Regions from separate parts of the Microbispora sp. GKU 823 genome, predicted to be linked through region 2. Evidence: riboswitches for the same ligand, from Rfam matches in the RefSeq annotation. Region 2 holds a riboswitch; the other holds the start of a gene.

Region 1 (4,230 bases), on a different contig from region 2:
CGGTCGAGGAAGGTGACCGCGGTGCGCACGGTGGCGCGCAACCGCTCCCAGTCCATCCCGTCCCCGGCCAGATGCGCGGCGAGGTTGACCGAGCCGAGGTTGCACACGGCGGTCTCCGTGTCGCTGGACACCTCGAGGATCTCCGTGCACAGGTTGGACAGGTGCACCACGTTGCCGGGCTCGGCGGTCTGGTTGCACAGCCGGTTGGACGCGTCTTTGAAGGCCATCCAGCCGTTGCCGGTCTGGGCCAGCGTGCGCATCATCTTGCCGTACAGGTCCCTGGCCTTGACCTGACGGACGTACCGGCCGGCGGCCTCGGCCGCGCGGTAGGCGGCGTCGAAGTCCTCTCCCCACAGGTCTGGCAGCTCCGGGACCTCGTCCGGGTCGAACAGCGACCACATCGCGTCGGCTTCGACCCGGCGCATGAACTCGTCCGGGATCCAGTTGGCGAGGTTGAGGTTGTGGGTGCGGCGGGCGTCCTCACCGGTGTTGTCGCGCAGTTCGAGGAACTCCTCGATGTCGGGGTGCCAGGTCTCCAGGTAGACGCAGGCCGCGCCCTTGCGGCGGCCGCCCTGGTTGACGGCGGCCACCGACGCGTCGAGGGTGCGCAGCCACGGCACGATGCCGTTGGAGTGCCCGTTGGTGCCCCGGATGAGCGCACCCCGCGAACGCACCCGTGACCAGGAGATACCGATCCCTCCGGCGAACTTCGACAGGTGCGCCACCTGCGCGTACCGCTCGTAGATCGAGCCCAGTTCGTCGCGGGGGGAGTCGACCAGGTAGCAGGAGGACATCTGGGTGTGCCGGGTCCCGGAGTTGAACAGCGTCGGCGAGCTGGGCAGGTAGGCCAGCGACGACATCAGCCGGTAGAACCCGATCGCCTCGGCCGGTGTGGTCGCGAGGCCGCACGCCACGCGCAGCAGCCAGTACTGCGGGGTCTCCAGCACCAGCCGGGTGGAGGGATGGCGCAGCAGGTAACGGTCGTACACCGTGCGCAGGCCGAAGTACTCGAACCGGAGGTCGCCCCTGGGGTCGATCGCGTCGTCGAGCTTGCGGGCGTTCGCGGCCACGAAGTCGGCCGTGGCGTCGCCGATCAGCCCCTGCGCGTGTCCCAGCCGGATCGCCTGGCTGAAGGAGGCCACTCCCTGGCCGCGGACCTCCTTGTCGATGTACCCGGCCAGCAGCCTGGCGGCCAGCCGCGAGTACTGCGGCTCCTCGCCGATCATCTCCGCCGCGGTCTGGATCGACAGCCGATCCAGCTCGGCGGTGGTGGCCCCGTCGTACAGGCCGCTGATCGTCTTGGTCGCCACGCGGAGCGGATCGACGTCGGTGAGATCGTCCGCCCAGCGCTCCACCGCTCGGACGATCTTGTTGACGTCGACCGGCTCGCTCGCCCCGTTGCGCTTGCGTACGTGCATCTGCGCTCGTCGCGGCATGGACCCCTGCCGCTCGGCGTCCACCGACGACACCCCGTCCGGTGACACCCCTGTGACCGTCACAGCTCTCTCCTCGCGCTCGGTCCCCAAGGCCCGAGGCAGCGCGCAGGAGGCATGCCGGCGAGCACGCGAAAGCGGCGCGCCAGAGCCATCGGCCGTCCCGCGCGGCCTCCGACCAGCCGCACACCCGTTCACGCGGTGCGCGGCGCGCTGGCAGGTCTTCGGACTCGTGGGCGGCGCGGCCAGGTTGCCGCATTGCCTACTGGTTGTCGCTTCCCAGATCCGCCGGTAGGCCGGATCCAGTGCGTGTGACAACGGTCGTTCCCACTCACCGCTGCGGGGCAGTCCCGGACTTCCACCGGGTTCCCTCTTGCCTCGGCCGCCCTGGACGGACGGACGAACCAGCTGCAGCCACCACCATATATAGGGGGCGAGGAAAAGTCACACCCAACATGTCGCGTCACAGGAGTAACGCACCCTGTGTGCGCCCGGCCCGAAGGGCGATCGCGGCCCTCCCCGGCGGACCGCGGTTGTCCCCCGCACGAGCTACCGGCGAATGTCCACCGTGCGGGGACGATCACGGACCGCCCGATCCGTAGCGTTACATCGCAGCCACGGCGCACCGTTCGCTACCCCGCCACACCGCCGTGCGCATCACCCCGGCGTCGACTCGCTCACTGGAGGACCTCATGCTCCGCAAGATCAAGACACCCGTTGTGGCCGCGCTGTGCTGCACCGTGCTCGGCGCGGGGGTCGCCGGCTGCGACGGCGACTCGCTGGAGAACTGGGACCCCCTCGCCCCCGCCACGCGGACGGCCGATGCCGCCCCGATCTCCGGGACCGAGAAGATCGATGTCGCGGGCCGGTCGGTGAACGTGTCCTGTTCGGGCACCCCGGAGAAGGGCAAGCCGGTCATCATCCTGCTGCACGGGGCCGGCGACGGGCTGGACAAGCTGGCCGCCATCCAGAAGACGCTGAGCAAGCAGAACCGGGTCTGTTCCTACGAGCGGCTCGGCGCGGGCGCGAGCGACCAGCCGGACGGCCCGCAGAGCTTCTCCAGCACCGGGAAGATCCTGACCGGGGTGCTCGACCGCGTCGCCGGTGACAGCCCGGTCGTCCTCGCCGGGCACTCGCTGGGCGGGCTGATCGCCGCCAGGTACGCCCCCGACCACCAGGACAGGGTCAAGGGGCTGGTTCTCATGGACGCCACCCCGCCCACCATGATGGACGACATCACGAAGGCGATCCCCGAGTCCGCCACCGGCCCGGCCGCCGAGCTGCGCGCACAGAACCTCGCGATGTTCAAGGGCGAGAACCCGGAGAAGCTCGTCATCACCGACGGCGAGGTCCGTTCCGCCGGGAACATCCCGGTGGAGGTGATCCAGCACGGCAAGCCGTACCTCGCGGCCGTCCCCAAGTACGGGCCGCGCCTGGAGCAGGCGTGGGCCGCGGGTCAGCGCAAGTGGCTCGCGCTGTCCAGCGGCAGCAAGCTGAGCACGGCCAAGAACAGCGGCCACTACATCTACGTCGACCAGCCCGATGTCGCCGTCCAGGCCATCGAGCGCGTCACCGAGCAGGCCGCACGTCAAGCGCATGGTGAGTGACCACAGGCCCAGGATCAGTGGCGCGTCCGGGCAAGGGCCCGCGCGGCTCGAGTGGGCGGGTCAGCCGAGCTTGAGCAGCAGTTCGGAGAGCTCGGCCGGCATCGTGATCATGCAGTCGTGGCCCGTCTCCAGTTCCCACACCTGTGCCGGGCTGCCGTTGGGCTGTATCGCCGGGACGGGCCGCCGCTCGATGCCCTCCGGTACGGCGGCGACGCAGTGGATGTGCGTCCGCGGAATGGTCTGCACGGCCGGGTTGTCCAGCCGGACCGGTTGCCGGAAGCAGAGCACCGGCTGATCCGACAACATCGTCCGCAGCCAGGCCGCGTCGGCCGGGTCGGTGACCCCGAACAGGCCGAAGGGCGGCGGCAACTCGGGCATCGGCGGGATCCGCCAGCCGACCTCGGACTCCGCGGCACGGTCGATGAGGGCCTGGGTCACGGGGTGCACATCGAGCGCGGTCTCGCCGTCCTCCGGGACCATCGCGTCGAGATAGACCAGATGGGCGATCCGATCCGGGATCCGGTTGGCGGCGGACGAGATGACCAGCCCGGCGTAGCTGTGGCCCACCAGGATCACGTCGGTGAGATCCTCCTCGGTGATCAGCCTGACGATGTCGTCGACGTGCGTGTCCAGCCCTATCTCGGGGCCGAGCAGATGCGCCTTGTCGCCGAAGCCGGTCAGCGACGGCGCGACCACCCGATGCCCGGCCGATGCCAGCAACGGGACCACCCGCTCCCAGCACTGCCCGCTGTGCCAGGCCCCGTGTACGAGCAGAAACGTCGACATGGTGTAGCTCCTTGTTCGCGGAAGGGACCACCAGCGGATTTCGCCGGCGTTCGTCCCGGAAGCGAGGTTTCCGCTCACCCGCCGGCAGAGCCAGAGCCCTCGCGATCCTGGGGGTGACAGGACCAGGCACGCACGAAAGTGCGCGAATTACAGTGGGGAGATGAGCGACGAATCCAACCTTTTGGGCGATTACGTACGCGCCCGCCGGGAGCTCGTCACTCCTGAACAGGCCGGCATCCCCTCCGTCGGCGTACGGCGCGTGCCGGGCCTGCGCCGGGAGGAGGTCGCGATGCTCGCCGGCATCAGCGCCGATTACTACCTGCGCCTGGAACAGGGCCGCGATCGCAACCCCTCCCCGCAGGTCCTCGAGTCCCTCGCCCGCGTGCTGCTGCTCGACGACGACG
Region 2 (4,230 bases):
GCAGCGCGTAGTCGTAGACCGTCATGTCGGGCGGCAGCGCCGGGCTCTGCGGGGCGTACGCGATCAGCCGGGCCCTTCGGCGCGGCCGCAGGTCGTCCACGGCCGTCCCCTCGACGAGCACCTCGCCCTCTCTCGGGATCAGCCCGGCGACGGCCCGCAGGAGCGTGGACTTGCCCGCGCCGTTCGGCCCGATGACCGCGAGCCACTGGCCGGGCGCGGCCGACAGCGTGACGTCCGTGAGCACCCGCCGCCCGCCGAGCGTGACGCCCACGCCGCGCGCCTCGACGGCCGGTACGGCGTGCCCGCTCACGTCTCCACCCGCCGGGTCACGCGCAGGACGGTGACGAAGAACGGCGCCCCGACGAACGCGGTGACCACCCCGATCGGCAGTTCGGCCGGGGCGAGCACCGTACGCGCGATCGTGTCGGCCAGCACGAGGAACGCCGCGCCGCCGAGGAACGACAGCGGCAGCACGATCCGGTAGGACCAGCCGGCGAGCCGCCGGACCACGTGCGGCACCACGATCCCGACGAACGCGATCAGTCCGCTGACCGCGACCGCCGACGCGGTGGCGAGCGAGGCGGCCAGCAGCACGACGAAGCGCACACGCGCCGCGCGTAGGCCGAGGCTGACCGCCTCCTCGTCGCCCACCGACAGCACGTCGAGCAGCCGCCCGTGCAGCAGCATGACGACGGTCGACACCACGGCGTACGGCGCGATCATGCGGAGCTGGTCCCAGCCGCCGCCGACGTCGCCGAGGATCCAGGAGTAGATCCGCTGCAGTTCCTCCACCTTGAGCTGCTGCACGAAGGTCTGGATGGCGGTGAGGAACGAGGTGACCGCGACCCCGGCGAGCACGAGCGTCGCGGTGCCGCCGCCCCGGCCCGCGGTGTGGCCCAGCGCGTACGCGAGGAACACCCCGCCGACGGCCCCGGCGAAGGCGGCGACCGGCACCCCGGCCACCCCGGCGTCGCCGCCCAGGAAGACCACGACGAGCGTCACGGTGAGACCGGCCCCGGCCGCCGCTCCGAGCAGGTAAGGATCGGCCAGCGGGTTGCGGAACACGCCCTGGTAGCCGGCCCCGGCCGTGGCGAGCAGCCCGCCCACGACGGCGGCGAGCAGCACCCGCGGCACCCGGAGCTGGAACAGCAGCCCCTCCTCGACCTGCGAGAGGCCCGAGTGCACGGACACCAGCGGCAGCCGGTCGAGCAGCGCCAGCGCGATGGCGCGGGGAGAGATGCCCGCCGCGCCCGCCATCAGGCCGAGGGCGAGACTGGCCACCAGCACGACGGACGCGACGAGCAGCGCCCGGCCGCGTGGCCGGGACTGCGTCGTCATCACGCCACCACCGGTCTCACCGCGTCACCGCTCACCGCGCCACCAGGGGCGTCCGTGTCGTCACCGGCTCAGCTCGCCGCCTTCTGCACGGCGTCGCTGACGGCCTGGGCGAGGTCGGCGACCCGGGGCCCCCAGCGGGAGGCGACGTCGTCGTCCAGCTCCACCACGCGGTCCTTCTTGACGGCGGACAGGCCGGACCAGCCCGGCCGCTTGGCCAGCGCGGCGGCGTTCTGGCCGCAGCACTTGGTGTCGCCGAGGAAGATCAGGTCGGGGTCGGCCTTGGCGACGAACTCCGCCGACAGCTTGGGATAGCCGCCCGCCGCATCGGGCGCCTCGTCGGCGATGTTCTTCAGCCCGAACAGGCTGTAGACCTGCCCGATGAACGTGCTCGACGTCGCCGCGTAAGGCGTGGTGTCCAGCTCGTGGTAGTACGTCAGGCCCTTGTCCTTCGGCGCCGCCGCCGCGAGAGCGTCGATCTTCTGCTTGACGCCGCTCGCCACCTCGTCGGCCTTGGCCGCGTTGCCGGTGGCCGCGCCGAGGTCCCTGATCTGGTCGTAGGTGTCGTCCAGCTTGGTGGCGGCGGGTTCGAGCAGCACCGGCACGCCGACCTTGCCGAGCCCGGCGACCACGCCCTCCAGGTCGTTGGCGAGCACGACGAGGTCGGGCTTGGCGGCGACGATCGCCTCGACGTTGGGCTTGAAGCCCGACAGCGACGTCTTGGGCGCCTCCGGCGGGTAGTTCGACTGGTCGTCCACCGCCGCCACCTGGCCGCCCGCGCCGATCGCGAACAGGATCTCGGTGGCCGTCGGGGACAGCGACACGATGTGCTCGGGCCTCTTGGCGATCGTCACCGCGCCGTTGCCCGCCTGGACCGTGACGGGGAAGGCGCCCTGTCCGGTGCCGTCCGAGGCGGCGGGGGTGGGGGTCGCGGACGTGGCGGCGCCGTCGGTCTGGCCGCAGCCGGCCAGAGCGAGCACGCCCAGCACCACACCCGCGACGGCCGTGCGTACGGGCCTCACGAGGTCCTCCATCAGGGGGAATGCCGGGAATCGAGGGACCCGCTGGAAGCGACGGATCACCCTTTTCCACGAGGGTCGATGGCGTCGGCGCACAGCGCAGGCGACCTGGCTCGTCCCCGGGGGCGGGGAACCACAGTTGCGGGACAGCGCCGGATTCTCACCGGACTTCGCTACGCGGCGCGCGTCGGACGCAACGGTACCAATCCCTCACCCGGCGTCCACCCCCGCCCCGGCCCGTCCGCACCGGCCCGTCCGCACCGGCCCGTCCGCACCGGGAGGATCAACGCGGCGCCCCACCCGACCGTTCGAGGTCGAGCGCGACCGCGCGGACCGCGTCCACGATGGGCAGCAGCCCCAGCAACTGATCATGCCGCCCGCCTGGGCGTACGCGGGGATGGTAGGGCAGGCCCTACCCCGGCGGTAGGGGGTCGCCCATGATCGGAAGTAGGGACCGCGTCGCTGCGCCGGGCAGGGCCGCGGCGAGACGCTTGACGTGCTCGACGGGGCCATGACTCCGAGACCCCGCGCACCCCGGAGCCTCCGAGCCCGGAGTGCCGAAGCCCCCGACCCCCGCCCGCGGGTTGACCACCCCGGCGGCCGACACAGCGAAGGCGGCCCCCGTGTCCCTGACCATGCTTCCTCCGGCTCCACAGCGGGCCCCGGCCGCGCCCGCGCCACGGGACCGCTTCATCGACGTCCTGCGCGTCTTCGGGATGGTCCTCGTGGTCGTCCAGCACTGGACGATGCCGGTCCTGTCGTACGCCCAGGGACGCCTCACCACGGGCAACGCCCTCGCCGCGATTCCGTACGTCACCTGGATCTCGCAGGTCATGCCGCTGGTCTTCTTCGCCGGGGGTGCGGCCAACGCGATCAGCTTCAGGTCCGCCGTCCGCCGGGGCGGCACCGCCCGTGAATGGACGGCGCGCCGGGTACGCCGCCTGGCCTGGCCGGTGGTGCCGCTGGCGGTCGTGTGGCTGCCGCTCCCCCACCTCCTGGCGGCCCTCGGCGTGCCCGCGCAGCCGGTGGAGGTGGCCGCGCGCACGGTCGGCCAGTTGCTCTGGTTCCTGGCGGTCTACCTGCTGGCCGTGGTGGCCACGCCGCACCTGCTGCGGATGCGGACCGGGGTGGTCCTGCCGGTGCTCGCGGGCGGCGCGGTGCTGATGGACGTGGTCCGGTTCTCCGGCCTGGAGGCCGCAGGCTACCTCAACGTCGCGTTCGTCTGGCTGGCGGTGCACCAGGTCGGGTTCCGGTACGCCGAGGGCGGCCTGGAGTGGCTGACCGGACGGCGGGCGGCCGGGCTCGCGGTGGCCGGGTTCGCGATGGTGGCGGGCCTGGTGGCGGCCGGACCGTACCCCGCCAGCATGATCGGGATGCCCGGGATGATCTCGAACATGGCCCCGCCGAGCGCCTGCCTGCTCGCGCTGTTCGCCGGTCAGCTCGGCCTGGCGATGCTGCTGCGCCCCGCCGTGAACGCGCTGGCCGCCCGCCCTCGAGCCGAGGCGGTGCTCACCGCGCTCGCGCCGCGCATGATGACCGTCTACCTGTGGCACATGACCGCGCTCGTCACCGTCGCCGGTGTGGCGACCCTCGGGTTCGGGCTGGCGACCCCGCCGACCGGCTCGGCGGCGTGGTGGAGCGCCGTCCCGCTGTGGCTGGCCGCCCTGGCGCTGGTCCTGGTCGCGCTCACCGCGCTGCTCGGCCGCTTCGAGGAGCCCGTGGGCGCCGCCGCCCACCGGCACGTGCCGCCGCCGCCACGCTCGTCGGCGGCGCGCTGCTCACGCTCACGATCACGGGCTTCGCGCCCGGCCCGGCGCCGCTGGTCGCGTGCGCCGCCCTGGTCGCGGGCCTGGCCCTGGTCAGCCGGCCCGCAGCT

The links. A riboswitch is a leader RNA that binds a small molecule or an ion and turns the genes downstream of it on or off. The one in region 2 is predicted to bind cobalamin.
Region 1: another riboswitch for cobalamin. It lies ahead of B1L11_RS41100 (ribonucleoside-diphosphate reductase subunit alpha); the one in region 2 lies ahead of B1L11_RS10390 (ABC transporter substrate-binding protein).

Annotation. Positions count from the first base shown of each region.
Region 1 covers NZ_MWJN01000144.1:9,962-14,191, reverse strand. Annotated here, with positions in the region: gene B1L11_RS41100 (ribonucleoside-diphosphate reductase subunit alpha) at 1-1,499, opposite strand, end outside; cobalamin riboswitch at 1,631-1,857, opposite strand; gene B1L11_RS41095 (alpha/beta fold hydrolase) at 2,126-3,040, shown strand; gene B1L11_RS41090 (alpha/beta fold hydrolase) at 3,101-3,826, opposite strand; gene B1L11_RS41085 (helix-turn-helix domain-containing protein) at 3,987-4,230, shown strand, end outside.
Region 2 covers NZ_MWJN01000014.1:23,171-27,400, forward strand. Annotated here, with positions in the region: gene B1L11_RS10380 (ABC transporter ATP-binding protein) at 1-310, opposite strand, end outside; gene B1L11_RS10385 (iron ABC transporter permease) at 307-1,338, opposite strand; gene B1L11_RS10390 (ABC transporter substrate-binding protein) at 1,407-2,357, opposite strand; cobalamin riboswitch at 2,435-2,571, opposite strand; partial or broken gene B1L11_RS54675 (acyltransferase family protein) at 3,101-3,979, shown strand; gene B1L11_RS54680 (Gfo/Idh/MocA family protein) at 3,895-4,230, opposite strand, start outside.